DNA from 4 places in the Thermohahella caldifontis genome. Region 1 is predicted to be linked to each of the others. Evidence: predicted binding sites of a transcription regulator. Region 1 holds the regulator's gene; each other region holds the start of a gene.
What was found. The regulator sigma-54, encoded in region 1, starts transcription at its own class of promoters, with help from an activator protein. The targets are predictions, from matches to a motif close to TGGCACNNNNNTTGCTNT.
Positions count from the first base shown of each region.

Region 2: AAIA72_RS03190 (PEP-CTERM sorting domain-containing protein) is a predicted target of sigma-54. The motif match lies at 5,529-5,546, and genes of this name have one in related genera.
Region 3: glnA (glutamate--ammonia ligase) is a predicted target of sigma-54. The motif match lies at 2,017-2,034, and genes of this name have one in related genera.
Region 4: glnK (P-II family nitrogen regulator) is a predicted target of sigma-54. The motif match lies at 3,759-3,776, and genes of this name have one in related genera.

Region 1 covers NZ_CP154858.1:1,296,216-1,304,302, forward strand. Annotated here, with positions in the region: gene AAIA72_RS06315 (KpsF/GutQ family sugar-phosphate isomerase) at 1-315, shown strand, start outside; gene AAIA72_RS06320 (KdsC family phosphatase) at 315-836, shown strand; gene lptC (LPS export ABC transporter periplasmic protein LptC) at 839-1,402, shown strand; gene lptA (lipopolysaccharide transport periplasmic protein LptA) at 1,374-1,901, shown strand; gene lptB (LPS export ABC transporter ATP-binding protein) at 1,898-2,629, shown strand; gene AAIA72_RS06340 (RNA polymerase factor sigma-54) at 2,716-4,203, shown strand; gene raiA (ribosome-associated translation inhibitor RaiA) at 4,290-4,592, shown strand; gene ptsN (PTS IIA-like nitrogen regulatory protein PtsN) at 4,608-5,087, shown strand; gene rapZ (RNase adapter RapZ) at 5,087-5,947, shown strand; gene AAIA72_RS06360 (HPr family phosphocarrier protein) at 5,944-6,213, shown strand; gene mgtE (magnesium transporter) at 6,238-7,599, shown strand; gene yjgA (ribosome biogenesis factor YjgA) at 7,608-8,087, shown strand, end outside.
Region 2 covers NZ_CP154858.1:654,435-662,521, forward strand. Annotated here, with positions in the region: gene asnB (asparagine synthase (glutamine-hydrolyzing)) at 1-509, shown strand, start outside; gene AAIA72_RS03170 (N-acetyltransferase family protein) at 502-1,533, shown strand; gene AAIA72_RS03175 (glycosyltransferase) at 1,526-2,413, shown strand; gene AAIA72_RS03180 (GNAT family N-acetyltransferase) at 2,494-3,576, shown strand; gene AAIA72_RS03185 (acyltransferase family protein) at 3,564-4,685, opposite strand; gene AAIA72_RS03190 (PEP-CTERM sorting domain-containing protein) at 4,747-5,487, opposite strand; gene AAIA72_RS03195 (immunoglobulin domain-containing protein) at 5,684-7,540, opposite strand; gene AAIA72_RS03200 (tetratricopeptide repeat protein) at 7,779-8,087, opposite strand, start outside.
Region 3 covers NZ_CP154858.1:3,157,828-3,165,914, reverse strand. Annotated here, with positions in the region: gene typA (translational GTPase TypA) at 1-1,793, opposite strand, end outside; gene glnA (glutamate--ammonia ligase) at 2,152-3,561, shown strand; gene AAIA72_RS15335 (DUF4124 domain-containing protein) at 3,657-4,169, shown strand; gene glnL (nitrogen regulation protein NR(II)) at 4,343-5,413, shown strand; gene glnG (nitrogen regulation protein NR(I)) at 5,410-6,837, shown strand; gene AAIA72_RS15320 (EAL domain-containing protein) at 6,880-7,851, opposite strand; gene AAIA72_RS15315 (DUF1631 family protein) at 7,848-8,087, opposite strand, start outside.
Region 4 covers NZ_CP154858.1:2,782,462-2,790,548, reverse strand. Annotated here, with positions in the region: gene AAIA72_RS13485 (YbcC family protein) at 1-1,705, shown strand, start outside; gene AAIA72_RS13480 (YifB family Mg chelatase-like AAA ATPase) at 1,714-3,243, opposite strand; gene AAIA72_RS13475 (accessory factor UbiK family protein) at 3,303-3,563, opposite strand; gene glnK (P-II family nitrogen regulator) at 3,873-4,211, shown strand; gene AAIA72_RS13465 (ammonium transporter) at 4,273-5,529, shown strand; gene AAIA72_RS13460 (SemiSWEET transporter) at 5,658-5,909, shown strand; gene AAIA72_RS13455 (murein L,D-transpeptidase family protein) at 5,910-6,473, opposite strand; gene fabB (beta-ketoacyl-ACP synthase I) at 6,665-7,882, opposite strand; gene fabA (bifunctional 3-hydroxydecanoyl-ACP dehydratase/trans-2-decenoyl-ACP isomerase) at 7,918-8,087, opposite strand, start outside.

The DNA.
Region 1 (8,087 bases):
CTCAAGGAAGCGCTGCTGGAAATGTCCCGCAAGGGCATGGGCATGACCGCCATCGCCGACCAGGAAGGGCGTATTTTCGGCATCTTTACGGATGGCGATCTGCGCCGCACCCTGGACCGGGATATCGATATCAACACCGCGCTGATTGATGATGTGATGACGACCCACGGCAAGACGGTTCCGCCCTCCATCCTGGCCGCAGAGGCGCTGGGGCTCATGGAAAGCAGCAAGATCAACGCACTGCTGGTGGAAGAGAACGGGCGTCTGGCCGGCGCGCTGACCATGCACGACCTGCTTCGTGCGGGAGTCCTGTGATGCCGACCGAACAGATCCGGTTGCTGGCGCTGGATGTGGATGGCGTGCTCACGGACGGCAGCGTCACCTACGACAGTGCCGGCCATGAACTCAAGAGCTTCAACATCAAGGATGGACTGGGCCTGAAACTGCTCAGGGATGCCGGCATGGCCTTGGCCATCATCACCGGCAGAACCTCTCCCATGGTTGATCGTCGCGCCCGGGAGCTGGGGATTGATCACATCATTCAGGGCCGTGAAGACAAGCTGGTTGCACTGCGTACCCTTTGTGATCAACTCGGACTTTCCCGGGAGCAGGTCGCCTACATGGGTGATGACCTGCCCGACCTGTCCGCAATCGAGTGGTCAGGAATCGGGGCCGCGCCGGCGGATGCCCATGTTTATGTGCGCGCACACGCGGACTGGATCAGCACACTGCCCGGCGGCAAGGGCGCCGTGCGCGAGCTGGCGGAACACCTGCTGGCACGGGAGCAGTGTCTGACCGCCGTCTGGCAACGCTATCGCCTGCAACAGGAGCGCTGAACGTGCCCGATCCCGGCCGGCTGATGCGAATCATCCTGCCCCTGCTGCTGGCAGGCGGCGCCTGGTGGCTGTTCACGGCAGATCCTTCGAGCGTGATTCAGCCCCCGGTCGTGCTCAAGGACAGGGAACCGGATGCGTTCATCAAGGATGCCACCTACCTGACCTACAGCAAGACCGGCACGCTCTCCAGCCGGATCCAGGCGCAGGAAGCCTGGCACTACCCGGACACTGACGAGGGAGAACTTGTACAGCCGGTCGTGGAAGTTTATCAGACCGATGCAGCCCCCTGGGTGCTGAAAGCGCAACGCGGTATTTACAGCGCCTCAGCCGACACGCTGCGCCTGGAGGAAGACGTCCACGCCGTGGGGATTGTCGGCAGCGGCCATCCGCTCCAGTTCGGCACCGAATCCCTGACCTACCTGAATGCGAAGCGCTTTATTCAGACGGACCAACCCGTTAAGATGACCTCCGACCGCGCTGAAACCACGGCAGTGGGCATGAGCGTTTCCATCGATGACAAACGCATAGACCTGCATCATGAAGTTCAATCTGTTATCTATCCTTAGTGCGCTGATTCTGGCCCTGTCCGGCATATCGGCCACCCGCGCACTGGAGCTTGCCGCCAGCACTGATCCGATCCGGGTTCAGGCGGATCGCGCACAGCTGGACGAAGCGTCCGGCAAGGCCACCTATTCGGGGCATGTTGTAGTGACTCAGGGCGAGGCCCGGCTTGAAGCGGAAACGGTTATTCTCTACCGCGATGCTCAGGGTGTTTCCCGGGTTGAAGCACATGGCCAGCCGGCCTATCTCAGGCAGATCGCCCCTGGCGATACCGTCGCCACCGAGGCCTGGGGTGAGACACTGGTGTACTCACGGGATACGCAGACACTGGAACTGTTGCGTGGCGCCCGGCTGAAGCAGGGCACCAATGTCTTCCGGGGCAACACCATCCATTACAACACGCGCACACGAGTGGTTGACGCACGCTTCGACGAAAATACAGGCACCGGACGGGTGGAAATGATCATCACGCCTGCCAACAAAGAGGCGCCGGCCAAACCATGAGTCAGGGCATCCTCCAGGCACTGAATCTGGCCAAGAGCTACAAGAAGCGGCCTGTCGTGAAGGACGTCAGCCTGGACGTGCGCCAGGGCGAAGTCGTGGGATTGCTCGGCCCCAATGGCGCAGGCAAGACCACCTGCTTTTACATGATCGTGGGATTGATTGCCTGTGACAAGGGCCGCATCCTGATTGACGACGAAGACGTCACCTTTCTGCCCATGCACGGGCGGGCGCGAAAGGGACTGGGCTACCTGCCGCAGGAGGCTTCGGTTTTTCGCAAGTTGTCAGTGGAAGACAACATCCTGGCCATTCTTGAAACGCGAAAGGACCTCAACCGGGCCCAGCGATTGGAGCGCCTGGAAGATCTGCTGCAGGAATTTCACATCACACACATTCGCAAGAGCCCGGGCATGGCACTGTCCGGTGGCGAGCGACGACGTGTCGAAATCGCCCGGGCACTGGCCACGGAACCGCGCTTCATCCTGCTGGACGAGCCCTTCGCAGGCGTTGACCCCATCTCTGTCGGTGACATCAAGCAGATCATTGATCACCTCCGTCAACGTGGCATCGGCGTCCTTATTACCGACCACAATGTCCGGGAAACGCTGGAAATCTGCGAACGCGCCCATATAGTGAGCGAAGGATACATCATTGCGAGCGGCTCACCACAGGAAGTGCTTGAAAACCGCAAGGTTCGCAAGGTTTATCTGGGCGAAAGCTTCAAACTTTAGTTTGTTTGCAAGCAAGAATTGTGACAGACTTTGTCCAAACTACCTGAACAATACTGACAGAGGTTGCGAAGCCGTCACGCATGGTCATGAAAACATCTCTTCAGCTGAAGATTGGTCAGCAGTTGACCATGACCCCGCAATTGCAACAAGCCATACGGCTGTTGCAGTTGTCGACGCTGGATCTCCAGCAGGAAATTCAGACCGCTCTGGAAAGCAACCCCATGCTGGAGGTGGCCGAGGATCTGCCCCCTGCCCCGTCCGAAGGCAAACAGGATGAGAGCGGGGCTCATCAGGATACCGAAGCGGAATCGGCCCATGAATCCGATTCGCAACCTGCTGCAGATGAAGGTTTCAATGAATCCATCCCCGAAGATCTTCCCGTGGATACGGCATGGGAAGACATCTATCAGGGATCCACGCTCAGTTACGGTTCTGCACCGCCAGACGAAGAGTTTGATTTCGAGTCACGCAACTCCCAGACGGAATCGCTGCGTGACCATCTGAGCTGGCAGCTGAATCTGATGCCCATGAGTGAGCCGGACCGGCGAATCGCCGAAGCCATCATCGACGCCATCGATGATGACGGCTATCTGATGGCCTCGACAGAAGAAATCCTGGAATCGGTCAATCGCGACCTGGAAGAGCCGGTCAATGAGGACGAATTCAACGCCGTCCTCAAGCGCATCCAGCATCTGGATCCGACCGGTGTAGGGGCACGCAACCTGCAGGAATGCCTGCTGATCCAGCTCAATCAGCTGGCCCCGGACACCCCTTGGCTGAATCAGGCCCGCAAGGTCGTACACCATTATCTGCACCTGCTGGGCAACCGGGATTACGCTCAAGTGATGCGTCGTGCACGGCTCAAGGAGCACGAGCTGAAGGAAGTCCTCCGCCTGATCCAGTCGCTCAATCCGAAGCCCGGAAGCGTCATCAGCACCAGTCAGTCCGAATATGTCATCCCGGATGTCATCGTGCGCAAACATGAGGGCGCCTGGCGGGTTGAGCTCAATCCGGAGATTGCGCCACGCATCCGGGTCAACCCCATGTACGCATCTCTGGTTCGCCGGGCAGACAACAGCGCTGACAACACCTATCTCAAGGATCAGCTGCAGGAAGCCCGGTGGTTCATCAAGAGCCTGCGCTCCCGGAATGAAACGCTGCTCAAGGTCGCCACCAAGATCGTCGAGCACCAGCAGGCTTTTCTGGAACACGGTGAAGAAGCCATGAAGCCTCTGGTACTGCATGATATTGCCGAAGCAGTTGGCATGCATGAGTCCACCATTTCCCGTGTCACAACCCAGAAATATATGCACACGCCCCGTGGCGTGTTTGAGCTGAAGTACTTTTTCTCCAGTCATGTCAGTACGGATTCCGGAGGAGAATGCTCGTCTACAGCCATTCGGGCCATGATCCGCAAGCTGATCGCAGACGAGCCTCCAAAAAAGCCGCTCAGTGACAGCAAGATTGCTGCACTGCTGGGCGAACAGGGTATTCAGGTGGCCCGGAGGACGGTTGCAAAATATCGGGAGGCCATGAACATCCCGCCGTCCAACGAAAGAAAGCGCCTGATATGATCAACTGAAATGCGATAGATCAATTCAAAGCCCCACGCTTCTGTTATGCTGAAAGTGGGCCTCAAACAACACAGAAGGAGCCAGTTATGCAAATCAATATCAGTGGTCATCATCTCGATCTGACCGACGCACTGAAAAGCTACGTCAACGAAAAGATGGAGCGACTCGAGCGTCACTTTGATCAAATTATCGGGATTGATGTCACCCTTTCCGTCGAAAAGGAGCGTCAGAAGGCTGAGGCCAATGTGCGCATTCGCGGAAACGATCTGCATGCGGAAGCTGAAGACAATGACATGTACGCCGCCATTGATCTGCTGGTCGACAAACTGGATCGCCAGCTGGTGAAACGCAAGGAAAAAACTGTTGACCGGAATCACGGCGCGTCCTGATACGGAATCCCTCCAATGAGCGATCAATCCCTGACGATTGAGTCCATCCTGTCTCCCGCCCTGACCCGCCGGGGTCTGGCGGGAACCAGCAAGAAAAAGGCGCTGGAAGACATTGCCAACATGGTGGCCGCGCATTACCCGTTCCTCGACGAGCACACCCTGTTCAACAACTTGGTATGCCGGGAACGGCTCGGATCAACGGGTATCGGTCACGGCGTGGCCATCCCCCACTGCCGTCTGGAAAACTGCGACCGGGTAATCGGTGCACTGGTCACACTGGATAATCCTGTCGACTGGGATGCCATTGACCAACAGCCCGTGGACATCCTCTTTGCCCTGATTGTGCCTCAGGAGGCCACCGGCGAACATCTGGATCTGCTCAGTCAGCTGGCGAGACGATTCAACTCTCCGGTATTCAGGGAGGCCATTCGCAACGCCCGGTCTGATGACGAGCTTTTGCGTGTGGCTGTGAGTGATCAGGTGCAAGAGCAGTGATGGAGCTGATTATCGTCAGCGGGCGCTCCGGCTCGGGCAAAAGTACCGCCCTGCATGTACTGGAAGATATCGGATTTGACTGCATCGACAACCTGCCTGCAGACCTGCTTCCCGAACTGATCGAACGCACGTCCCACAGCCGGCAGGCCTCAAGCCTGAAACTGGCCGTCGGTATTGATGCGCGCAATCTGATGGAAAGCCTGGATACCTTGCCCGACATGCTCGCGCCGCTGCGTGAGCAGGCCAATGTCTGCATTCTCTATCTGGATGCCGATGACGAGGTATTGCTTCAACGCTTCCACGCCACACGCCGGCGGCACCCTCTGACACGACAGGGCTTTTCACTGGAAGCCGCCATTCAGCAGGAGCGCAAGCGGCTGGACGCCATTGCCAGCTGTGCGGACCATCGCGTGGATACCTCAGGCCTGTCCCTGTATGAGCTCAGGGACAGCGTCAAGTACATTGTCCTAGGTCATGAAGAGCAGGATCTGGAACTCATTATCCAATCCTTCGGATACAAGCACGGCATTCCCCGGGACTCCGACTTCGTATTTGACGTCCGCTGCCTGCCCAATCCTTACTGGGAACCCTCACTGCGCCCCCTGACCGGAAAGGACAAACCCGTTCAGGACTTTCTGAACAAACATGAAGACACCGCCAGGATGGTACAAAGCATCTTCGGCTTCCTGTCAGACTGGATGCCCGGGTTTCGTCAGAACAACCGGGCCTACGTCACCATCAGCGTCGGTTGTACCGGTGGGCAGCACAGATCCGTGTATGTCTGTGAAAAGCTTGCCGAAATGTTCCGCGACACGTATGCTAACGTCAAAGTCCGGCACCGGGAGCAAGGCGACACATGATCGTTGAGCGGATCGAAATCATCAACGAGCTGGGCCTCCATGCCAGAGCAGCAGCCAAGCTCGTGGGTACAGCATCCCGGTTTGGCTGTGACATCCGACTCACCAAGGATGGCATGACGGTGGATGCCAAAAGCATCATGTCCGTCATGATGCTGGCCGCAAGCAAGGGCACCTGGATCGAAATCACCGCTGAAGGTGAGGATGCCGAAGACGCCATTGCTGCCCTCAGGGAACTGATCAACAATCGCTTCGGTGAAGAGAAGTAACCGACCGATCACCCGGGCCGCGACATGACCGAAACCTATCCCAGAAGCAAAGCCCGAGCACGTCTGCGCTCTCTCGCAGAAGCTCTGGATAGTGGTGCGATTGCCCAGGTCTCCAGGATACTCAATTCGGACCTGTCACCCGGCGATATCGCGCACCTGATAGAATCCTCCCCACCCAAGCAGCGGCGCCTGCTCTGGAGCCTCATTGACCGGGATCTGGAAGGGGATGTCCTGGCCTATGTGGACGACGACATCCGGGCGGAGTTCCTCTCCGAGCTCAATGCGCAGGATGTTCTGGAGCTGACCGAAGATTTCGAGGTGGACGACCTCGCCGACCTGCTTCAGCAACTTCCGGAGTCGGTGTATGAGGAAGTGCTGGCCGCCATGGACGAGCGGGATCGCAAACGGGTGGAGGAAGTCCTCTCATACCCGGAGGATTCCGCAGGCGGCCTGATGAATACGGATGTCGTGACCATCCGTCCCGACATCACGGTCGATGTCGTATTGCGTTACCTGCGCATGCACAAGCAACTGCCGCCCATGACTGACAGCCTCATCGTCGTCAACCGCAAGGATGAATATATCGGCATCCTGCCCATTACCCGACTTCTGGTCTCCCAGCCATCGGCAACCGTACGCGAGATCATGCGCACGGATATTGATCCCATCCCCGTTACCATGCCGGATCGGGAAGTCGCCAACCTGTTCGAACGACATGACCTGGTTTCCGCACCGGTTGTGGATGAAAACGGCCGGCTGGTAGGGCGCATTACAGTGGACGACGTGGTGGACGTTATCCGGGATGACGCAGACCATGAAATTCTGAGCATGGCGGGCCTGGATGAGGAAGACGACATGTTTGCGCCCACTCTCCAGACTGCCCGCAACCGCGCCGTCTGGCTGGGCATCAACCTGGTGACCGCCTTTGTCGCTTCCGCCGTGGTGGGCATGTTTCAGGACACGATCGACAAGGTTGTGGCACTGGCCGTGCTGATGCCCATCGTCGCCAGCATGGGTGGTATTGCCGGAACACAGGCACTGACGCTGGTGATTCGGGGCATGGCGACCGGCAAGATCAGCCAAAGCAACTTTCGCTGGCTGATCAGCCGGGAATTTATCGTTGGTGCGCTGAACGGCCTGCTCTGGGCCGTTGTGGTCGCGCTGGGCGCAGTCATCTGGTTTGACGACTGGACTATAGGCGGTATTATTGCCAGCGCCATGCTCATCAATCTCGTTATTGCCGCTCTGGCCGGTACCACGCTGCCCATGATTCTGAAGATGCTCAGAATCGATCCGGCACTGGCGGGTGGTGTCATTCTGACCACCCTGACTGACGTGGCGGGTTTCATGTCCTTTCTCGGGCTGGCCACAATTGTATATAGCTAGGAAACCTCATGCACAACGATATTCCCGGTGACGAGCCGTTTGAAGACGATGACAACTGGATCAGCAAAACACAGCGCAAGCGGGAAGCGGAAGCGCTTCAGAATCTGGGCAAGCGCCTGACAGAACTGAAAGCGGAACAGCGTCGTCAGATTCCCATCTCGGACCGGCTGCAGGAGGGTATCGAGACCTACCTGCGAATCCGAAGCCACGAAGCCCGCCGCCGTCAGCTCCAGTATATCGGCAAGGTCATGAAAACGGAGGATATCAACGCCATCCGTGAGGCACTTGATCGACTGGACAGCGCGTCGGAAGTCTACGCCCGAATCCATCATCATGCCGAGTACTGGCGAGGTCGGTTGCTATCGGAAGGCAAGGAAGCACTGACCGAGTTCCTCGACGCTCATCCTGGCATGGATGTACAGGCGCTGAGAACCCTCATACGCAATGCGATGAAGGACCAGCAAACCGGCAAGAACCGGGGTCATGCC
Region 2 (8,087 bases), 640 kb from region 1:
GAAGGGAACCGGATTACGCGCTGACAGCAACAGCCCCGGATCATCTGGATGATTTCAAATCCCTGATGCGAGCGGATCTGGAGTGGTATCTGCCGGATGATATTCTCGTCAAGGTGGACAGGGCGGGCATGTCGGCCAGCCTGGAAACCCGTGTGCCGTTGCTGGATCCCAGAATCGTAGCCTTTGCGCTGTCGCTGCCCGTCGAATGGAACCGACAGGATACCCAGGGCAAGAGTATTCTCAGGAATGTGCTTTACCGGCATGTCCCCCGGGCCTTGATTGACCGCCCCAAACAAGGTTTCGCCATCCCCAAGGCCGAATGGTTGCGTGGCCCCTTGAGAAGCTGGGCCGAAGATCTGCTTGATCCCGGTCGGCTTGAAGCGGAAGGTTTCTGGAAGGTTGACCCCATCCGGTCACGTTGGGAGGCCCATTGCCGGGATATCTATGATTTCTCCTTTCAGCTTTGGGGAGTGCTGATGTTTCAGACCTGGTTGGATGCTCATGACTGAAGTCCGGATAACCCCCTATCAACCGGAAATGGCTGCGTCCGTCATGGCGCTGATGGGCAATCAGTCCAGAAAATCGCATATCTGGAACTGGCAGTTTCATGACAATCCCTATGCACGGAACTTTGATCCGGTGGTTGCCTGCCTGGGTGGTGAGGTGGTGGGGTTCAACGGCGTCATGCCTGTGCGTCTTAGTGTGAACGGGCAGGAATGCGAGGCACTCTGGAGCTGTGATTTTTATGTTGACTCAAAGGTGCGGGGCCAAGGCGTTGGCCGGCTGATCAAGGATGCGCTGCATGAAAGGAGTGATCGGATCATGGCGCTGGGGGTCAGCGAAAAAGCAGCGGCTGTCCTCGCGCATATTGGCTGGAAGGAAGTGCCATGCATGCACATCATGCACCGGATTTACAGAGTGGGTAGTTGGCGTGACCTGATTCTCCATGGGTTTCAGTGGATCAATCGCCTGAAAGGTGGGCCCGGGCCCGCCCGGGGCAGGGTGGTCAGGCTCGAGACTCTGCCCGAAACCGGCGTGCTGGAAATGCTGTGGCAGGCCATGGCCGGAAACTCCACTGTGGTTCAGGTGGTACGCTCGCCGGCCTACCTTAACTGGAAGTATGCACAACATCCCCTGGCACGTTATCAGAGTTATCTCTATGAAGCGCCGGATGGACAACCTGGCGGCCTGCTGATTGTCCGGGAGAAGCCGGATGCACTGATCGTTGTGGACTACTCGGGGCGCCATGATGCGGGCATCAAGGCAGCCCTTCTTGAGGCGGTCACACGGCGTGGGCGTCTTAACCGGCAACACATTGTGCTGGCCACTTCGGATGCTCAGTTCGTCTCCGTAGCAAGGGGAATGGGATTTTACCGGGGCCGCTATGCGTCAAGATTTTTTGTGTACCAGAAAGGTGAATCGCCCGCCGCGCTGGCTGATGCAACGTGGTTTCTGATGGCGGGTGACAGTGACGGCGAGCTGCTGGCGGCCACACGCGATGCTTTGAATGAAGAGGATTCAGTTCATGGATAAACCCAAGGTTTCTATCATCACTCCAACATGGAATCGTGCCGACCTGATTTCGGAAGCCGTTGAAAGTGTGCTGGCGCAAACATGGGCAAACTGGGAATTGCTGATTGTTGACGATGGTTCCACGGACAACACGCGGGAAGTGCTGGCACCCTACCTTGAGGATCCCCGGATTCACTACTTTTACCAGGAAAATCAGGGGCAATCTGTCGCGAGAAATCTCGCACTGAAACATGCGAAAGGCGCATACATCAGTTTTCTGGATTCAGATAACCGGTTGGTGCCAGAAAAACTTGAATGGGCACTGGAAGCTCTCGCCAGTAATCCTGATGTTGACATTGTTTATGGAGATATCATCACGATTGATGAGCAGGGTAACGAGATCAGTCGGGAGAACATGCGGCGTTACTCCGGACGCATTGCCAAATACCTGATCGTGGACAATTGCGTCAGCATGAATACGGCAGTGGTCAGGCGCAAGTGTTTCGATGAAATGGGCGGATTCAATACGGAGCGCAGGGTTGCCGATGATTTTGAACTCTGGTTGAGATTCTCCGCCCGGTACAGCTTTCTCTACATCCCGAAATTTATGGCTTTTTATCGAGTCATGGACAACCAGATTTCTTCAGATAAAAGCCGGCGCTTTGCCAGCAATGAAGCCAGTATCATGGATTTCCTGGAAAAGTATCCGGATGCCGTGACGCCACGGGAAGCCCGCTATGCGCTATGCCGCTTTTATACGCGCAAGGCCCGTTATCACACAACAGTAGGGCAATGGGATCAGGCGCTGGCTACTTTGGGCAAGGCACTGATGTACAAGCCCCTGGATCCAGGCCCCTGGCGCGTTCTGGCTCGTGTGCTGACACAACGTACGACACCCTGAGGCAGGTTGTGATCAAAAGAGAGATCTTCCGGAAAGACGTCTGGCGTGCCTGCGAGCTGAACTGGTCAGATCAGATGGACATGCAGCGTCTGTGGTCAGATCTGGAGAGCAGAGCCGACGCAACGCTGTTTCAAAGCTGGCCCTGGATCAGTAACTGGTGGAAGGTCTGGGGCGAGGCGCTTGGTCTTTGTCCGGTAGTCATCGGGATCTGGAAACATGATCAGCTTGTTGCCATGGCGCCGTTCTATACGCGTGACTATTCCCTCATGCCCGGGTTGAGATTGAAGCAGTTACAGATGATGGGCAATGTCTGGCGTGGAGCCAATACTGTCCGTTCGGAATACACTCGCCCCCTGACTGACTCAAAGTTTGAGCGGGAACTCCAGGGCATCCTGGCCGAGGTGCTGGGAAAGCTCAAATGGGATGACATGGTGCTGCCGGATGTTGAAGAATCCGGTCCGGCAACCTTCTGGAAAGATGTCGATGCCTACACTGTAATCAGACAAGAGGATACGAGCTGGTTTGTTGATACGCACGATGGTGACTTTGAAGGCTATCTGTCTTCCCTTGGCAAGAATACCCGGTTGAAACTTTACAATCGCAGGCAATGGGCCAATGACCGCTACGGCATGCTTCACGAATGGATTGATCCGGATGACTTTCATGCAGTCGCACGATTCCTGGAACAACTGAATGAATTTCATGTGACACGCTGGGGTGCGCCGGCCTTTGATCTCAGGGCTACGGCATTCCATTTGGCCATGATACAAGCATTGCCTCCCGCCCATGTGCGTTTAGGTGTATTACGTGCCGGAGATCAGGTCGTATCCGTCAGTTATAATCTGCAATACCGTAACACACTCTACAATTTGCAGTCCGGCTATATCGAGGATTTTGATCGCAAATTGTCTCTGGGAACCCTGCACATGGGGTATGTGATTGAGTGGGCTTTTCAGATGCATGAGGTGGCCAGATATGACTTACTGGCCGGGGAGGGCAAACGAACCGCTTACAAAGGACATCTGAGCACCCATGACACATCGTTCCTCACTGTCCAACTGGTTCGCCATCCACTATTTCGGTTAGGGGTTAAGCTTTATGGGCGCGCGCCCCTGACGGTCCGCCGGTGGTTGCAAAGAACCCTCAGGCCCTATTCCGGCTGAATTCCGCGCACTGCCATAGCCGGTCTGGCACTCCATCTTTGCAAAAAATCCGGCATGGGTAATCGAAGTGCTCTGGATTCGAGAAAATGCCAGCTGATCGCAGCCAGAGACAGGGTGACCATGAAGGAGAGGATGAAGTTGCTCAGAACCGCACCGCCCGTCAATGCGAAAATGATTTGCTGAACCGGATAACCGTAGATATAGGTGCCATAAGAATAATCCCCCAACCTGTTGTAATGGCGTATCCAGCCTGAAGGGATACAGGCCAGCCAGAAGACAAGGTATGGCGTGAGGACCGCCAGTGCCATGCGCCTTGCTGCCAGGTTGTCTGTCAGGAAGCTGAACACAATAAAGCCTCCAACCATGGCACACAATAACGAGGCGCGCAGCGGAATCTGCTTGCGATACAGCCACGCAGATGAACCGGCGAAGAAAAAGAACACAAAACGCAGCGCTTCAGTCCAGGAGGCAAGTTCAGGCACTAGCCTGGAGTAGGCCAGGGCAAAAAGAATCCCCGCCCCCATTGAAAGCGCAAGCGTCAGCCCGCGTCTGTACAGCAACCCTGTCCAGCCCAGTGCAGCCAGCAAAAGGTACATCTTGAGTTCGTACGGGAGTGTCCAGAGGGGGGAATTGATATCTGCAGAAGGATGGGCGGTAAAGACACCGGGCAGATCAGTCTTGACGCCCTTGATCAGCAAGGTCGTATTTTCAAGCAGGTATTTCAGGGTATCCAGGTGCAGTAAGTATTCTTTCAGGCGAAGTTCCGTAAACAACGGGCCGACGATCAATGCGATGACAAGAGTCGATACCCATAAGGCAGGATAGATGCGCAGAAACCGCGCATAAAGAAACCGTAAAAGATTCTGACGTGCATGCCAGCTTTTGCAGATCAGGTAGCCGCTGGTCACAAAAAAGAGATCAACAGCCCAAGAGCCGAAAGACAGGCCGCTGAATTGATAGAGCGGTTCTGCCTGGCCGTGACCGGTAATCCCGAAAGCATGCGTGAAGATGACGAGAGTTGCTGCGATCATCCGCAACAGATTGAAGTTGTTGTCACGGCCTTCGGAAAAATCATCAAGCGTTGTGTTGGGTATTTGGGTTTTCATCATGTTGATCATACAACCAAAAAGGGGTGACGAGTCACCCCTTTTCTGATCAGTCCGGCTGGTGTCAGGCAGTCTTGCGACGACGTGACAGGCCAAATCCGGCAAGGCCGAGGCCGAGCAGTGCCAGTGTGGCAGGCTCAGGCACCTTGGCGGTCAGTGCGCCGATATAGAACTGAGACGCGTTGGTGAGTGTCTTGAACTCGAACTGCTTGCCATACAGCATGCCTGCTGAGTTCAGCTGAGCCCAGGCACCACCGTCAATCCGCACCTGAATGTCATTCGGTACGCTGGCATAAACGTTGTGGTTTTCATCAATCAGGCTCAGAGCCTGAATTTCGACGTCATAATTGAAGTCGAGGTTCAGGACTTCATGATCCGTCCCGCCGTGAACGGTGACGTTGTCATCGCTGCCGGGCTGGCACTGGTTGCTGGCGTTTACGACGCTACACACGCCCAATCCGGCCAGACCATAATCAAGGTAAGCATAGTCGGCATTACCCTTGGTCATGGAGCTGGAGTAGGCCTTCAACGTGACGCCACTCAGTGTCCAGTCAAAGGTCTGAAAACCGTTTTCGCCAGGTGAGGCCGCTGCCGCGTTGACCGCCAAAGGAGTTCCGTCACCGAGGATGCCATTGAAAGTACCACCAGCCCACTGGCCGGCCAGCGGCGATGCTGCAACGCCGGAATCGGTCAGTTTCTGGAAATCGTAGGTGACGATGATGGGTGCTGCATTAACCGCAGATGCCGCAATGGCAAGTGCTGATCCTGCAACAAGACTCTTTAAGGTTCGTGCGTTGTTCTTCATAACTTCCTCGCTGTTTCTTCGTTGGTGAGCGTACATCCTTATAAGCAGGTATTATGCCATTAAAAATATTTGTTTAAAAAGCATAGAGATAGCGTTTTGTGAAACAGCGAAGATTTCGCGTGATGTAAAGATAGCTGACAACAAGAACGGGCCTCTGGTTGCCGAGGCCCGCTGTTAGCCGGTTTCAGGGGATGGGTCAGAAAATGTCCTTGTAGCCTGAATTTGACAGTTCGCTTTCCAGTCCATTCACATCCACGACGCTGACTGCGAAATACCAGCGGCCGGTGGGAAGATCCGTAAACTGCTGCATGGTTTGGGTGGCATCAGTGATATAGGCCACTTCTGTCAGATTGTTTTCACTGGTGCCCTTGTAGATCTTGTAACCCGCAATATCGGTCAGGGGCAGGGCAGAGCCATCCTCCCGGGTTTCCGGAATGGTCCAGGTCAGGGTGGCGGTAGTATCGACCTCTACGGTCAGGGTGGCTGCCGTGCTTTCCACGCTGCCGGCTTCGTTACTGACGACTACGCTGTACTGACCTTCGTCTGCGCGGGATACGGCATTGAGGGTCAGGGTCGCCTGATTGGCACCTTCAATGGTCACGCCGTTCTTTTTCCACTGGTAGGCGAGCGGGCCGGTACCGGTTGCGCTGACGTTCAGTGTGACGGACTGGCCGTAGCCTGCTGTTTGAGAGGCGGGAGGCAGAGAGATCGCTACCGGCTCAATGATAGGCTCTGAGGGGGTGGTAGTGGTGTCTGTACCGTTGCCTGCAGCGGTTTCACTGCCAGTGTTGTTTCCCAGATTGGTGGTCTCCGCCACCGTGCCAGTGTCTGACGTGTTGGGAGTCGTATTGGCTTCCGTAGTTGTGTCTGTAGTCGTGGTACTGCCTGTGCCGTTGTCTGTGGTAGTCTGACTGCCAGTGGTGTCTCCCGGGTTGGTCATCTCCACCGTGGTGCCGGTATCAACCACGACAACCTCTGTCGTCTCGCTGCCGCCGGGCGCCGTTTCTGTCGTGGTCAGACCTGTATCGAATCCTGACACATTGCTGGCGTTGTCGTTGCCAGCGGTGGTTGTCGGAGTGGTGGCCGTATTATCTGCGACGGTCGGTTGAGTCTCGGTGTTCGTCGGCTGAGAGCTGGCTTCATTGACGGCGGCCAGCGCCCAGTCAATCACGGACGCGTCGGCTGCATCCGGCTGGGATTCAACAACTTTGACCGCAACCTCACCAATACGGGTCAGTATGGTGTCTCGCTGGGGAAGTGTGTTCTTTGCTGCGAATGTTTCTGCAAGGTTGCTGACCAGGGCGCCCATATCCTGCTGGCTGTCCGAGAGGCTGGCCAGCGTCGTGTTGAGGATGGAGGCTTTCAGTGACCTGGTGTCCCTGGGAACGGTGACGGTCACGTCTTCAACCATGGCATCCAGCACCTCCGTTTCCACGGCAAGCTGTGCTGCGAGGGCTGATTTGGCAGCCTGAACGGTTTCACGGGTCAGCCCCATCTGATGCCGGCGAGCTTTCCCGACCACGATGTGGGAGAGGGTGGAGACGCTGACCGGCTGGGCATTGCCCTGACTGCGCCAGGCTTCAAGGCGCAGTGATCGGGGCGCGGCCATGCGCTTGCCGAAGGCGACAACGCCTTTGCCATTTGTACAGCCGTCCACGTCATCACAGATCATTTCTGTGGTGTCCGTGGATGCGACCTCGACCAGAAAGTCGGTATCGACGGAGGTATTCAGGGTAAAGGTGAAATGACCGGTTTGGTCAGTGGTAGTCTCCGCCAGTGCCTTGCGGGTATCCGGTACCGCTTGTCCTGCCACGTTCCGGATCGGATACAGTGCCACCCGGGCACCGATGAGTGTGCCCTTGACGGCCTGCCCGCTGACCACAACGGTCTGCGTTGTCCCGTTTTCTGCGCTGTCGCTGATGGCCGTGGCGGTCTGAAGTGTTGCTGCGGTGTCGCCTGTGCTCCCTGCACCACATCCTGTGAGCAGCCATGCCGTGGCTGCCAGCAGACATCCGTTGCGAAGTGTCTGGATGATCTGGTGTGTCTTGAGCATGATGGCGTACCCCTGGTCGGTTATCTCTGTATCTGGCGACCATTTTAGGGATGCAAGCCGATGGTTTATGAACAGACGTCACAAAAGGGGAACCAAAACCGCCGAAAATTTGACATTGTTTTGCAAAATGACGTTGTGTGTCAAAGTGTTACTTTTTGGCTGGATGATACGGATGTGGCGTTACAAAAAGCAAAGGCGCCGACGGGCGCCTTCATGGGGGACGGGAGCATGACTGCGGTCAGTTGAACTTGCTGCGCAGTGCCTGTGCGCCGGATGAATCTCCGGTTTTTTCGAGGGCTTCGGCCAGATGAAGTGCAATCTCCTTCACTTCGGGGGCGGCGTCATGGGCCTTTTTGAGAATTTCCCGGGCTTGTTCCGGCTGGCCCTGCCTGAGCAGGATGTAGCCGTAGGTATCGGCAATGGCAGCGTTGTTCGGCAACAGTTCCCAGGCCTTGCGGGCTGTACCCAGCGCATCGCCCTTGCCAAGCTCCTGATAGATCCAGGCAAGGTTATTGAGGGCGACGGCGTCATTGGGGCGGAGCTTGAT
Region 3 (8,087 bases), 1.6 Mb from region 1:
TTGCGCTCGTGCTCCTTGAGGAATTTCTTGCGCAGACGGATGGAGGAAGGCGTCACTTCCACCAGCTCGTCGTCATCAATGAATTCCAGCGCCTGCTCCAGCGTCATTTTGATCGGCGGGGTCAGCAGAATGTTCTCATCGGAACCCGAGGCGCGCACGTTGGTGAGCTGCTTGGCCTTGGTGGGATTCACGACCAGATCGTTGTCACGACTGTGAATACCGATGATCATGCCCTCATACACTTCCACACCCGGTCCGATGAACAGGCGGCCACGCTCCTGCAGGTTGAACAGGGCATAACCCAGCGCCTTGCCCTGCACGTTGGATACCAGTACGCCGTTGTTGCGCTTCACGGCGCCACCTTCCTTCATGGGGCCATAATGATCGAAAACGTGGGTCAGGATGCCGCTGCCGGAGGTCAGCGTCAGGAACAGGGAGCGGAAGCCGATCAGTCCACGGGACGGCGCAATGAATTCCAGGCGCGTGCGACCCTTGCCGTCAGGCTGCATGTTTTTCAGCTCGCCACGACGATTGCCCATTTCCTCCATGATAGCGCCCTGATGCGCATCATCCACATCAATCACCACGTGCTCGTAGGGTTCCTGCTTGACGCCATCAATCTCACGAATAATCACTTCAGGACGGGAAACGCCCAGCTCATAGCCTTCACGCCGCATGGTTTCAATCAGTACGGACAGGTGCAGCTCACCACGGCCGGACACCTTGAATTTTTCCGGACTGTCACCTTCCTCGACCCGCAGCGCCACGTTGTGGATCAGCTCCTTCTCCAGACGCTCCTTGATGTTGCGGCTGGTGACATATTTGCCTTCCTTGCCTGCAAAGGGCGAGTCGTTGACTTGGAAGGTCATGCTGACGGTGGGTTCGTCCACCTTCAGCGGCGGAAGGGCCTCCGGATGTGCCGGGTCACAGAGGGTATCCGAGATGTTGAGCACTTCCAGACCGGTCACGCAGACGATATCCCCTGCGGAGGCCGTTTCCACCTCGACCCGTTCCAGGCCGTGATAACCCATGACGGTCAGGATCCGGCCATTGCGGCGCTTGCCGTCACGGTCCACCACCACAACCGGCATGTTGGTCCGGGCCGTACCGCGCGTAATGCGCCCCACGCCGATGACCCCGACATAGCTGTTGTAGTCCAGGGCACTGATCTGCATCTGGAAGGGGCCGTCGGTATTGACCTCGGGCGGCGGCACGTTGTTGACGATCATCTCGAACAGCGGCGTCATGTCCTCGGCCATGTCATCCGGATCCAGACCGGCAATCCCCTGAAGGGCCGACGCATAGATAATGGGGAAATCCAGTTGCTCGTCCGTGGCACCCAGGCGGTCAAACAGGTCAAAGACCTCGTTGATCACCCAGTCCGGACGGGCGCCCGGCCGGTCGATCTTGTTCACCACCAGGATGGGACGCAGGCCACGCTCGAACGCCTTCTGGGTCACAAAGCGGGTCTGGGGCATGGGGCCATCCACCGCGTCCACCAGCAGCAGCACGGAATCGACCATGCTCAGCACACGCTCCACTTCACCACCGAAGTCGGCGTGTCCGGGAGTATCGACGATGTTGATGCGGTAGTCGTTCCAACGGATAGCGGTATTCTTGGCCAGAATGGTGATGCCGCGCTCCCGCTCCTGATCGTTGGAGTCCATGATGCGCTCGGCGTCCACCTGCTTGCGCCCGAGTGTGCCGCTCTGCTGCAGCAGCTTGTCCACGAGTGTTGTCTTGCCGTGGTCAACGTGGGCGATGATGGCGATGTTACGTAGTTTACTGATCACTGTTGCTATCCGTTCGGTTTTTTCAAGGCCGCACATTATACAGGTGTTGGGGTCAGCCGTATACGGGACCCTGCCCGCTTACCCAAAGCCACCTTTGGTTGCGCACTGTTTTGGTGCACTCACACTCTACCGATACGCTTCACGCCCCATTTTGGTGCGCACGCTGATTTCACCGAACAGCCTCTTCTCATATGAATCAGCAACTTGGACAAGCCATGCAATATGGCATCGTCCTTGCTTTCTCAAAAAACCAGAGCACTTTTCGGGCAGTTCTGATACGCTTTCGCCCGTAAGGACTTTTCCGGATCGCAGCGCCCGGAACATCACAACATCAATGCTACAAAACGGAGTAACCGGAATGTCAGAGAAAACTCTGAACCTGATCAAAGAACACGACGTCAAATGGGTTGACCTGCGCTTTACCGACTCGCGCGGGAAAGAACAACACGTCACCATTCCTGCCGCAGAAGCCACCAAAGAGGGCTTCTTTGAGGAAGGCAAGATGTTCGATGGCTCTTCCATTGCGGGCTGGAAGGGCATCAATGAATCCGACATGATCCTGATGCCGGACGATGAAACAGCCGTCATTGATCCGTTTACGGAAGACACAACGCTGAACCTGCGTTGCTCCATCGTCGAGCCCACGACCATGCAGGGCTACGAGCGCGATCCCCGCTCTGTTGCAGCACGTGCGGAAGAGTACCTGAAATCCACGGGTATTGCAGACACGGTACTGTTTGGCCCGGAGCCCGAGTTCTTCGTATTTGACAGCGTCAAGTGGAACACGGACATGAAGGGCTCCTTCTACGAAGTTTTCTCCGAGGAAGCCGCATGGGTATCCGGCGAAGATTTCGACCGTAACAACATCGGTCACCGTCCGGGTGTCAAGGGCGGCTATTTCCCGGTACCGCCGGTGGATTCACTCCACGATCTTCGTGCCGCCATGTGCGCCGCCATGGAAGCCATGGGCCTGGAGATTGAAGTCCACCACCACGAGGTTGGCACCGCGGGTCAGTGCGAAATTGGTGTTGGCGCCAACACACTGGTGAAAAAGGCTGACGAAGTTCAGATTCTCAAGTACTGCGTACACAACGTGGCTCATGCCTATGGCAAGACGGCCACCTTCATGCCGAAACCCGTGGTGGGTGACAACGGCAGCGGCATGCACTGCCACCAGTCTCTCAGCAAGGACGGCAAGAACATCTTTGCCGGTGATGGCTATGCCGGCCTGAGCGACGAAGCATTGTACTACATCGGCGGCATCATCAAGCATGCCCGGACACTGAACGCGTTCACCAACGCTTCCACCAACTCCTACAAGCGCCTGGTGCCGGGCTTCGAAGCGCCGGTCATGCTGGCCTACTCTGCCCGCAACCGCTCGGCTTCCATCCGGATTCCGTTTGTGACCAATCCGAAGGCACGCCGCATCGAGGTTCGCTTCCCGGATCCGACAGCCAACCCGTACCTGGCTTTCGCCGCCATGCTGATGGCCGGCCTTGACGGTATCCAGAACAAGATCCATCCGGGCGATGCCATGGACAAGGATCTGTATGATCTGCCGCCGGAAGAGGCCAAAGGCATTCCGACCGTGTGCAGCTCTCTGGAGCAGGCGCTGGATTATCTGGAGCGCGACCACGAGTTCCTGACCCGTGGCGGTGTATTCACCGAAGACATGATTCAGGGTTACATTGACCTGAAGCGTGGCGAGGTGGAGCGTCTGAACATGACCACCCACCCGGTCGAGTTCGACATGTACTACTCCATCTGATCCCCTTCCGGGACAGAGGACCCCGGCATGCCCGTGCATTGCCGGGGTTTTTTTTGTCCGCGGTTCTGGTACATTGATGAGTACAGGAGGACACCATGACAACACGGACTTGGCTTTGTATCGCTCTCGGCCTGACTATCCTGAATGCTCAGGCAGAAATCTATCGCTGGGTGGATCCGCAGGGTAACGTGGAATACAGCGACTCGCCCCGTGAGGGAGCCGAGAAGGTCGAACTGCCCCCTGTACAGATCATTTCCCTGCCCAAGGCCAGCGAAGTGCCTTCTCGGCCCCGGCAGACACCCCCTGAACCGCCGGCTCTCCCCTACAAGACACTGAAAATCCGCTTCCCGGAAGACCAGAGCGCCTTTTTCTCCGGTGACGGTAACGTGACCGTCCTGGTGGATATGGACCCTCCTCTTCAACCGGGCCATTTCTTGCAAGCGGTGCTCGACGGTCAGCCTGTTCCGGCAAGCGGTGGCGTACTGGTACTCAACAATGTGTACCGGGGCACGCACTCTCTCAAAGTGAACGTCATGCGTGACGGACAGGTCATCCAGAGCACCCCCGCCATCACCTTCACCATCCAGCGCCCCCGCGTTCGCAGATAACCCGGCCGCACCATTTTGGTGCGTTTATTAATCAGAATGCGCTAAACTGGTGTCTGACTCCCGCCTGGCAGCCGGCATGGCCCGCCTCCGCGGGCCTGTTGCGCCAACAACGCACGCACAGATGATGGCGCGTTTCTTGCTGAATCAGGACTGACTCAAACAGGAAATTGTGGATGAACACACCGATCGTGTCAGCACTGACCGAACACCTGACGACCGCCATCCTGGTGCTCAATGGGCAGCTTCAGCCGGTCTACCTCAATCCCGCAGCCGAAAGTCTGCTCGAGGCCAGCGCGTCCCATCTCTGTGATCAGCCACTGGAAACTGCCCTGGTATTGGAGGACAGTACGCGCGAAGTGCTGCTCAAGTGCATGGAGACCGGTCAGACCTTCACGCAAAGGGAATGCACCCTGACACTGGCCTCCGGAGCCACCATCCATGTCGATTTCAGTGTCAGCCGGCTTCAGGATGCGCTCAATACACACCTGATCATGGAGTTTACCGCACGTGACCGCCTCGATCGCATCAGCCGTGAAGAGGCCCTGCTGGCCAAGCAGGAGGCCACCCGGCTGCTGGTTCGCGGGCTGGCACACGAAATCAAGAATCCGCTTGGAGGCATCCGCGGTGCCGCACAACTGCTCCAGCGCGTGCTGCCGGATGATGACAGCCGGGCCTATACGCGAATCATTATTGAAGAGTCTGACCGACTGAGACACCTGGTTGACCGCATGCTGGGTCCGACCCGGTTGCCCGAACGGGTACCGCTGAACATTCATGAAGTGCTTGAGCGGGTGATCCAGCTCATTCAGGCCGAGGCTGCCGGGCGGATCACGCTGGTACGGGATTATGATCCCAGCCTGCCGGAAATTCCGGGAGACCGGAGTCAACTGGTTCAGGTCTTTCTCAATCTTGCCCGGAACGCCATGCAGGCCCTGCTGGAGGCACCGGAGCTGCCCGAGCGGCGCATCATTTTCCGCACACGCCCTCAGCGTCAGTTCACGATCGGACAGGCCCGGCACCGGCTGGTGCTGAAGGTCAGTGTGGTGGATACGGGGCCGGGCATTGACCCGCGCATGCAGGAAAGCCTGTTTTATCCCATGGTCAGCGGCCGTGCCGAGGGCACGGGCCTGGGACTGTCCATTGCCCAGAGTATCGTTGGCCAGCATGGTGGGCTGATTGAGTGCGAGTCCCGCCCGGGACATACGGAATTCATGGTTTATCTGCCGCTGGAGGCACACGCATGACGGACGGACTGGTCTGGATCATTGATGACGACACATCCATTCGCTGGATACTTGAAAAGGCGCTTGAACAGGCTGGCATCGGGTGCCGGACCTTCTCCTCTGCAGAGGGCGTCCTGAACCTGCTGGAATCCGATCAGCCCGATGTGATTGTGAGCGATATCCGCATGCCGGGTCAGGATGGCTTGTCATTGCTGTCGGAAATTCACGAGCGCTGGCCTGAACTGCCGGTGATCATCATGACGGCCCACTCTGATCTGGAAAGTGCGGTGTCCTCCTACCAGTCGGGTGCCTTTGAATATCTCCCCAAGCCGTTTGACCTGGACGAAGCGGTAGCCCAGATTCAGCGGGCCATCCATCACGCCCGGGAGTCCAGACGGATTCACGCGCCGGCTACCGAGCCCTCGGAACAGACGACGGAGATCATCGGTGAGGCACCGGCGATGCAGGAGGTGTTTCGTGCCATCGGCCGGCTCTCGCAATCCAGCATCACCGTCCTGATCAACGGGGAGTCCGGTACCGGCAAGGAACTGGTGGCGCGGGCACTGCATCAGCACAGCCCGCGCCGGAATGCGCCCTTCATCGCGCTGAACATGGCTGCCATTCCGAAGGATCTGATCGAGTCGGAACTGTTCGGCCACGAGAAGGGGGCGTTTACCGGTGCTGCGGCAAGTCGACAGGGGCGGTTCGAGCAGGCCCGTGGCGGGACTCTGTTCCTGGACGAGATCGGTGACATGCCCGCCGATGCACAGACCCGGCTGCTGCGCGTGCTGGCAGACGGCGAGTTCTTTCGTGTGGGCGGGTCCACCCCCGTGCGGGCAGATGTGCGCATCATTGCGGCAACGCATCAGGATCTCGAAACACTGGTGGCCGAGGGCCGCTTCCGCGAGGATCTGTTCCACCGGCTCAACGTGATCCGGATTCACCTGCCCAGACTGAGTGACCGCAGGGAAGACATTCCCAGACTGGCGCGCCATTTTCTCGCCAGGGCCGCGCGCGAATTGAATGCAGAACCCAAGGTGCTGACACCCGAGGCGGAAAGCTTTCTCAAACAGTTGCCCTGGCCGGGCAATGTGCGGCAGCTTGAAAACCTTTGTCGCTGGCTGACGGTCATGGCGGCCGGCAAGGAGGTTCAGGTTGAGGATCTGCCTCCGGAACTGAGACCGGAAATACCCGCGACCCACCAGGTCACGCCTGCATGGCAACCGGCGCTGCGCCAGTGGGCAACCGATGCCCTGAAGCGGGGGGAGACGGCCATCCTGGAGCAGGCCGTACCTGCCTTTGAGCGGACCCTGATTGAGGTGGCCCTGGCGCACACCGGCGGGCGCAAGAAAGATGCAGCGGACTTGCTGGGCTGGGGACGCAACACCCTGACCCGCAAGCTGAAGGAGCTGGGCATGCACGATACGGCGGATTCGGAGGACTGACAGCCTTGGTGCAGGATCAGGTGCCGGACTGCATTGCGCCCGTCAGAGGGTGTCCAGCTGCCGCGGACGTTCAATGTGGAATCCCTGGGCGTAGTCCACGCCCAGCATCTTGAGCGTGGTGACCACTTCACGGTGCTCCACGTGCGGCGCCACCACTTCCTTGCCCAAAAAGTGGGCCATTTCGGTCATGGAGCGCACCATCAGCTGATCATTCTTGTCCGTATGCAGATCGCGGATGAATGAGCCGTCGATCTTGATCATGTCCACCGGCAGTTGCTTGAGAAACTGCACCGAACTGACCCCGGTACCGAAGTTGCCCAGGCAGAAATGGGCACCATATTCGTGCAGCTCGTTGATGAAATCCACCACGTCAGCAAGCTGGGTAATGGCAGAGGCTTCGGTAATCTCGAAGGTGATCTTGTCCAGGGGGCAGTCGAAATGGGTCAGTTTCTCGAAAATGTATTCCAGCAACACTTCATCATTCAGCGAATGCCCGGAAAGGTTGATGGAAATGCCGCCCAGAGACTCGATCCGGCTGCGGTTGGCCACCATCCAGTCCAGCACCCGGCCCACCACCCAGCGATCCACATCCTGCATGCGGTTGTACTGCTCTGCCGCACGGACGAAATCGACAGCGGGGATCAGTTGTCCCTGTGAGTCGTGGATACTCAGGAGGATTTCATACTGTGGCCCCAGTGCCGTGTCGGCCTTGAGCGGGATGATTTTCTGGCAGCGCAGCAACAGGCGCTCATTGTCAAGCTTGTCATGGATGCGTGCCACCTCAGCCAGTACCCGCTCCCGGCGCGCCTGAACCTGATCATCCAGATGCCCGGCCACCACACGTTTCTCCTGCCGGGCCGCATCATCTGCCGCCGACTTGGCTGCAGCAATCAGACTGGTGGCCGCTGATTCCCTTGCCGTGACCGATACGAAACCGGCAACCGCCCTGACACTGACCCGGTCCGTCCCGATGGGCACGGGCTCGCCAAGCACCTCGTTCAGCAGGGCCGTCACCCGCGGCTCGCCGCCCCCGTCCAGGGCAAGAATGAATTCGTCCCCCCGAAGCGCCCCACCAGTTCCCGGCCCTGGCAGAAAGCCTGCATGCGGCCGGCCAGAGTGCGCAGCACCTCATCACCGGCGTCAAACCCGAAGGAATCGTTGATCAGCCTGAAGCCTTCCAGGGAAACCAGCACCACTTCAATGACGCTGTCCGGGGCCTTCTGCTCAAGCCACAGGGCAAGCTGCCGCTC
Region 4 (8,087 bases), 1.5 Mb from region 1:
CCGGCTGGCATGGGGTGCCCTGCTGCTGGAGTGCTGTGATGATGATGCCATCAACCGGGAGCGGGAAATCCTGCACAAGGCCTGGCACGAAGCTCCCCAACGCCTCGCCTGGGCCGAATCGGAGCTGCAGGTGGATGAGATCTGGCAACTGGCTCTGGACATTTCGTTTCAGCGCCAGTTAACCCGGCGGTTGGTACCCATGCCTCAGATTTCTGCGCCAGAACGCCCCGAGATTCAGGCCGCATTCTGTATTGATGTGCGCAGCGAACCCATCCGACGCGCACTGGAAAACGTCTGGCCCGGTATCCGGACGCTGGGCGTGGCCGGCTTCTTTGGCCTGCCCGCTCGTTATCATCCTTTGGGTACCGCTGCGCAGTACGACATCCTTCCTGGTCTGCTTGCACCCACGGCGGACATCACGGATCAGTGCGTGCCCGGCCCGGATGCACCCGGCACGCACCGCGATCCCACTCGCCTGCAAACCGCACGGCAACGCCGCCTCAGCATTTCAGCCTTGTGGGATGATGCGAGCCGATGGCCCGGCACGGCCTTCTCCTATGCAGAAAATGCAGGCTTCCTTCGTCTGGTCCAACTCTGGCAATGGGTATTTCCACCAGATCAGCCGCGGGAGACGGTTCATCAGGCAGGGCTGACCAGCGGGGAACGTCACGCCTGGCGTCCGCGGATCGTCAACCTGAGCCGTGAAGAAAAAGCCCGCCTCGCTGAAGGCTTGCTCCGCAGTCTCGGCCTGACGGAAGGACTGGCCCCCCTGATCCTGCTGATCGGCCACGGCAGCCAGTCCGCCAACAACCCTCATGCGGCAGCGCTGGAATGTGGCGCGTGCGGAGGGCACAGCGGTGAAGTGAATGCCCGGGCAATGGCCGCCGTGCTCAATGATGCTGAAGTCAGGAAGTGCCTGCAGACCGCGGGCCTTGAGATCCCAGAAGAGACCTGGTTCATGGCAGCGCTTCACAATACCACGACCGATGAGCTGGAGGCCTTCGATACGGACCTGCTTCCCGCTGCGGCCGCAGCACGATGGCAGCGGTTTCAGGAAGTGTGGGCCCATGCCAGCGACCAGGTACGCCGGAAGCGGGCCTCCGGACTGGGCGTGGATCCCCGCCTGCCGGCCCCCGCATTGCTCCGGCAGTTGCGCCGCCGGGCGAACGACGGGGCTCAGCTCGTTCACGAGTGGGGACTGGCCAACAACGCCGCCTTCATCATCGCGCCGGGATCCAGAACGCGAAATTCTGATCTGGAGGGACGGGTATTCCTTCATGACTACCAGCCAGACTCCGATCCTGACGGAACCATTCTGGAAACGATCCTGACCGGCCCCCTGCTGGTCACCCACTGGATCAACTGGCAATACCACGCGTCCACCTGCGATCCGGAGCACCTCGGCAGCGGCAACAAGTTACTGCACAATGTGGTCGGCGGAGGTATCGGCGTCTTCGAGGGCAACGGAGGAGATCTCCGCATTGGCCTGCCCCGGCAATCCGTCTACACCCGCGATGACTGGCGACACCAGCCTGTTCGCCTGACAGTCCTCATTGATGCACGCCGGGAGACCATCGACAGCATCCTGAGCAGACATGAGATCCTGAGGCACCTGCTGGAACATGACTGGATACATCTCTGGCGCCTGACAACAGCCGGCTATGAAAGCCGCCTCCGGAGTGGCTGGTCTGATGTCATACTGTAACGCCGGTGTCAGCCCGAGTGTACTTCCCTGCCCTGCACCGGCCGGTCAAGTGCACGCAGGCTGATGGCTTCCAGCACATGGGTGTCGCGGATCGTCGCGGATCCGGCCAGATCGGCCACCGTGCGTGCCACACGCAGAATGCGGTGATAGGCCCGCGCCGAGAGGCCAAGCTTTTCCATGCTGAGCAACAGCACCCGCTGGGCCGCGTTGTCGGGCTTGCAGTAAGTATCGAGCCAGCGCCCTTCGAGCCACTGATTGGGGTAGCCCTGACGGACCAGCTGGCGCTGTCTGGCCGCCATGACCCGCTCACGCACCGCAGCGGAATCTTCCATGGGCGTGTCATCCTGCAGCGCAGCGGCCGGTACGGCAGGGACTTCCACATGCATGTCGATCCGGTCGAGCAGCGGACCGGACAGTTTCTGACGATACTGCTCGATGCGCTGCGGCGTGCATTCGCAGGCCCGGTCAGGATGGCCGGCATACCCGCAGGGGCAGGGGTTCATGGCTGCGACCAGCTGGAACTGGGCCGGGAAGCGGGCCTGATGCCGGGCCCGGGTAATGACAATCTCCCCGGATTCCAGCGGCTCTCGCAATACCTCCAGCACCTTGCGGTCAAACTCGGGCAACTCGTCGAGAAAGAGCACGCCCCGGTGGGCCAGGGAAATCTCGCCCGGTCGCGGCGGACTGCCACCGCCCACCAGGGCGGCGGGTGTGGCCGTATGGTGAGGCGCCCGGAAACGACGCTGCAGGAAGGTGTCCGGCCGCACATCCAGGCCGGCAATGGAGGCAATGGCCGCGGCCTCCAGGGCCTCATCCTCGGTCAGCGGCGGCAGAATGCCGGGCAGACGGCTGGCGAGCATGGTCTTGCCGGTTCCGGGCGGGCCAAAGAACAGCAGGTGATGCCCCCCGGCAGCCGCCACTTCCAGCGCCCGGCGGGCCTGATACTGGCCGCGCACATCCGCCAGATCGGGCACCTGCCCGGTGCGCAGCTGCTGCGGCCGGATCATTTCAGCCGGCTCAAGGGTCACCGCACCGCCCAGATGTTCCACTGCCTGTCTCAGATCCGTGACCGGATAGGCTTCCAGTTCCCGCACCAGCGCCACTTCCGACAGGGAACGGACCGGCAGCAGCATCCGCCGGCCCACCCGGTGACACTGGAGCGCGCTGGGCAGCAAGCCGCGAACGGGCCGGACCTGACCGCCCAGCGCCAGCTCCCCGTAGACTTCATAGGTTCTGAGACCGTCGGCACTGATCTGGCCGCTGGCGGCCAGAATCCCCAGCGCGATGGCCAGGTCATAGCGCCCGCCTTCCTTGGGCAGATCGGCGGGAGCAAGATTGACCGTGATGCGCCTTGCGGGAAATTCGAATCCGGCGTTCTGAATCGCACTGCGAACGCGATCTTTGCTTTCGCGGACGGCCGTTTCCGGCATGCCGACGATGTTGAAGGCCGGCAGCCCGTTGGCGAGATGGGTTTCCACTGCAACCAGCGGCGCACGCATGCCCTGCGTGGCGCGGGAATAGAGAATGGCGAGTGACATGACGCCTCCTTGTCAGTTGTGCTTCCCTGCCCGGATGCCCCGTCCCGGGGCCATGCAAATTACGCGTCCGTGCTGGCGTTCAGCAGACGCTCGAGATCTGCCACGCGTGCCTCCAGCTGATCCACCTTTTCACGGGTCCGTCGCAGAACCTCGGTCTGGATCTCGAAATCTTCGCGCGTCACCAGATCCAGTTTGGTGATGACGCTCATCACCGCAGCCTTGAGCTGCTGCTGAACATCTTCGTGGGCACTGCGGGCCAGCTCGGGCAACACACTGCCCAGTTGCTGTTGCAAGGTGGAAAACAGATCATTCGGTGACATGTGCGGACTCTGGGTTCTGGATTCAGCGCACATTCTAACAGAAATGACACGCGGGAGAAGTCACCCGCCTCATGCACCACAACGGCGCAGGCAGCAGTGTGGTGCACAGGTCTTGTGCGCTATAATGGAGCACATCATCCAGAGGAACGGATCCACTCTAACGCAACATACTGAATTCACGTCAGAAACAGGAGTTGGCACAACCTTCGCTCATTCATGCACAGATTCCGCACCCGGGTATCGCCCGGTGTGCATGAACGGGATCGGAGGTTTTGCACTCCATCATCGATGCCAAACAGGAGAACATTTATGAAACTGGTCACAGCAGTCATCAAGCCATTCAAGCTCGACGACGTTCGTGAAGCACTGTCCGAAATCGGCGTTCAGGGCGTCACCGTCACCGAGGTCAAGGGTTTCGGCCGTCAGAAGGGTCACACCGAGCTGTATCGCGGTGCCGAATATGTGGTGGACTTCCTGCCCAAGGTCAAGGTGGAAGTCGCTATCGGCGATGCCCTGCTCGATCAGGTGGTGGAAGCCATCATGAAGGCTGCCAACACCGGCAAGATCGGCGACGGCAAGATCTTCGTCCAGAACCTGGAGCAGGTCATCCGGATCCGGACCGGCGAAACCGGCGAAGACGCGATCTGATCCCGGTCGTCAACTTTCACCATATCTTCCAACATTCAAGCCTGGTGCGGAGGGCTTTTTTATGGAAAACGCAGTTTTTCACCTGCAGTATGCAATCGATACATTCTACTTTCTTGTATGTGGCGCCCTGGTCATGTGGATGGCGGCCGGATTTGCCATGCTCGAAGCGGGCCTGGTACGGGCCAAGAACACCACCGAAATCCTGACCAAGAACGTGGCGCTGTATGCCATCGCCTGCCTCATGTACCTGGTCACCGGCTATGCGATCATGTACGGCGGCGAATTCTTCCTGACCGGCATTCAGACGGTCGATGCCACCGAGACGCTGAAGTCCTTTGCCGAACGTGAAAACGGCATCGAGGGTAGTGCCATCTACTCCGGCGCGTCAGACTTCTTCTTCCAGGTCGTTTTCGTGGCCACGGCCATGTCCATTGTCTCCGGTGCCGTTGCCGAGCGCATGAAGCTCTGGGCATTCCTGGCCTTTGCCGTGGTCATGACCGGTTTCATCTACCCGATGGAAGGCAGCTGGACTTGGGGCGGCAAGTCGGTTTTCGGTCTTTATGAACTGAAGTTCGTGGACTTCGCCGGCTCCGGCATCGTTCATATGGCCGGTGCTGCCGCAGCCCTGGCGGGCGTCCTCCTGCTGGGTGCACGCAAGGGCAAGTACGGCCCGAACGGTCAGATCAACGCCATTCCGGGTGCCAACCTGCCGCTGGCGACCCTGGGTACCTTCATCCTGTGGATGGGCTGGTTCGGCTTCAACGGCGGCTCCGTGCTCAAGCTGGGGGATATTGCCAGCGCCAACAGCGTCGCCATGGTCTTCCTGAACACCAACACGGCTGCAGCCGGTGGTGCCGTCGCAGCGCTGATCACCGCCCGGCTGATGTTCGGCAAGGCGGATCTGACCATGCTGCTCAACGGTGCGCTGGCCGGTCTGGTGGTCATCACCGCGGAACCCTCAACACCCTCTGCCCTGCAGGCAACTCTCTGGGGCGCGCTGGGCGGCATTCTGGTGGTCTTCTCCATCCTGACGCTGGACAAGCTGAAGATTGATGATCCGGTGGGTGCCATCTCCGTCCACGGTATCTGTGGTCTGCTCGGTCTGCTGCTGGTGCCGGTGACGAATGCTGACGCCACCCTGGGTGGCCAGATCGTCGGCGCGCTGACCATCTTCGTCTGGGTCTTCGGTACCAGCCTGATTGTCTGGAGCCTCCTCAAGGCGGTCATGGGCATCCGCGTCTCCGAAGAGGAAGAGTACGAAGGTGTGGACCTGGCAGAATGCGGCATGGAAGCCTATCCGGAATTCGCCAACAAGTAAGCGGGCACATCGCCATCATTTCGGGGCATCCACGGATGCCCCTTTTTGATGCCTGTATTTCGGTTTCAACCCACTGCCGTGCGCAGCCGATCTCCCGTATACTTCACCCTGTCAGACACGGAGCCCGCATGATTCAGGATATTTTCGGCATACTTGCCGCCGTACTCACTACCGTTTCCTTTCTGCCCCAGGTCATTCATACCCTGCGCACCCGGGATACCCGCAGCCTGTCCCTGGGCATGTATGCAATTTTCACCGCAGGCGTGGCATGCTGGCTGGTGTACGGCATCCTGCTCGGTGCCTGGCCGATCATTGCCGCGAACGTGATCACGTTGCTGCTGGCCGGCTGCGTGCTCGTCATGAAGATCCGCCACGGCTGATCAGGGCAGGATCTCGATGGGCGTGCCGTCCGGCACCCGCTCCCAGACTTCCTTCATGGCCGTATTGGTCAGCGCTATGCATCCGTTTGTCCAGTCCGTATAGAGCAGACGGGCGATATCCTCCTCTCCTCCCAGCGAATTGGGCCAGCCATGAATCATGATCATGCCGCCGGGGTCCACGCCCAGCGCCCCGGCACGGGCCCGATCGTCCTCGTTCGGGTAGGAGATGTGAAGGGAGCGGTAGAACTGGCTGTTCGGATTGCGCCAGTCAATGATGTAACGCCCCTCGGGCGTCCGTTCATCGCCTTCCTGCAGCTTGTGCCCCTCGGGCTGGTCGCCAAGCGCGATAGCATAAGCCCGCACGGGCACTCCGCCGGACATCAGGTAGAGAATGCGCTCATGCTTGACCACCCGCACCAGATCAACGGGTGCCTGATCCAGCATGGCCAGTTGTGCGGGTTCACCCGCGGTCGCTTCGTGGCGCTGCACAAGCGATTCCCCCGCACCGGCAAGGGCCGGCAGGGCAAGGCAGAGAGTCCAGACGCGTACTGCACGTTTCAGCATGTCTGTACATTAGACCAGGCCCGGCATCGTGCGCAAGGGTTCAGTCCGCGGGATCTGCGGGCAGCAAAATACGGGTGACGTTGTCGACCAGTGTTTTTTCTTCCACTCTGGCTTCCAATCAGCAAGGCCGGGTTTCCCCGGCCTGAACCGGCTGCCCACCTGACGGGACAGGCCGCCCGCGGCGTGCTGCTTCAGCCCTCGTAACGGCTGAATACCAGCGAGGCGTTGGTGCCGCCGAAACCGAAGCTGTTGCTCATCACCGTATTGAGCGTGGCATCCCGCGGCTCGGTCACGATGGGCGCGCCTTCGGCACCTTCATCCAGCGTCTCCACGTTGATGGATGGCGCGATGAAGCCGTGCTTCATCATCAGCAGACTGTAGATGGCCTCATGCGCCCCTGCCACACCCAGACTGTGCCCGGTCATGGACTTGGTCGAACTGATGGCCGGCAGATTTTCACCAAAGACCTCACGGACAGCGTTGAGCTCCGTGATATCCCCCACCTTGGTGCTGGTGCCATGGGTATTCAGGTAGTCCACCGGTGTCCTGACCGTGGCCAGTGCCTGCTTCATGCAGCGGACAGCGCCCTCACCGGAAGGCGCCACCATGTCGGCACCATCAGAAGTGGCACCGTAGCCCACCAGTTCCGCATAGATGGGTGCCCCGCGACGCAGGGCATGCTCCAGTTCCTCCACCACCACGATGGCACCGCCACCGGCGATCACAAAGCCGTCACGATCCGCATCATAGGGCCGGCTGGCCGCTTCGGGGCGATCGTTGTACTTGCTGGACAGCGCGCCCATGGCATCAAAGAGCACGCTGAGTGTCCAGTGCTCCTCCTCTCCGCCACCGGCGAAGACGATATCCTGCTTGCCCAGCTGGATCTGTTCCCAGGCATGACCGATGCAGTGCGCACTGGTGGCGCAGGCCGAGGTGATGGAGTAATTGACACCGGTAATGCCAAAGGCCGTGGACAGACAGGCATTGACGGAGCTGTTCATGGTGCGCGGCACCCGGTACGGACCGACGCGCTTGACGCCCTTCTCGCGCAGGATGTCCACGGACTCCACCACATTGCTGGTGGAAGCACCACCGGAGCCGCAGATGATGCCCGTCCGGGGGCTGCGGATCAGTGACTCGTCCAGCCCCGCGTCCGCCACGGCCTGCTGCATGGCGATATAGGCGTAGGCCGCGCCATCCCCCATGAACCGCAGCAGCTTGCGATCAATGTGCGCCTCCAGATCCAGGCCCATAATGGAGCCGCTGACCTGACTGCGCAACCCGACTTCCTTGTAGGATTCGTTGAACCGGATACCGGAGCGGCCCGCCTTCAGGGAGGCCGCCACTTCGTCCTGATTGTGCCCGATACAGGAAACAATCCCGATACCGGTGATCACTGCTCGCTTCATGCCTTACCTCGTTACCTGTGCGTTGTCGGACCGGGTCAGTCGGCGAACAGCCCGACCTTCAGATCGTGTGCAGTATATATGCGCTCGCCATCCACGTACAATTCGCCATCCGCCAGCCCCATCACCAGCTTGCGGGCGATCACGCGCTTGATATCAATACGGTAGCGGACATTGCGGGCGTCGGGCAATACCTGACCGGTGAACT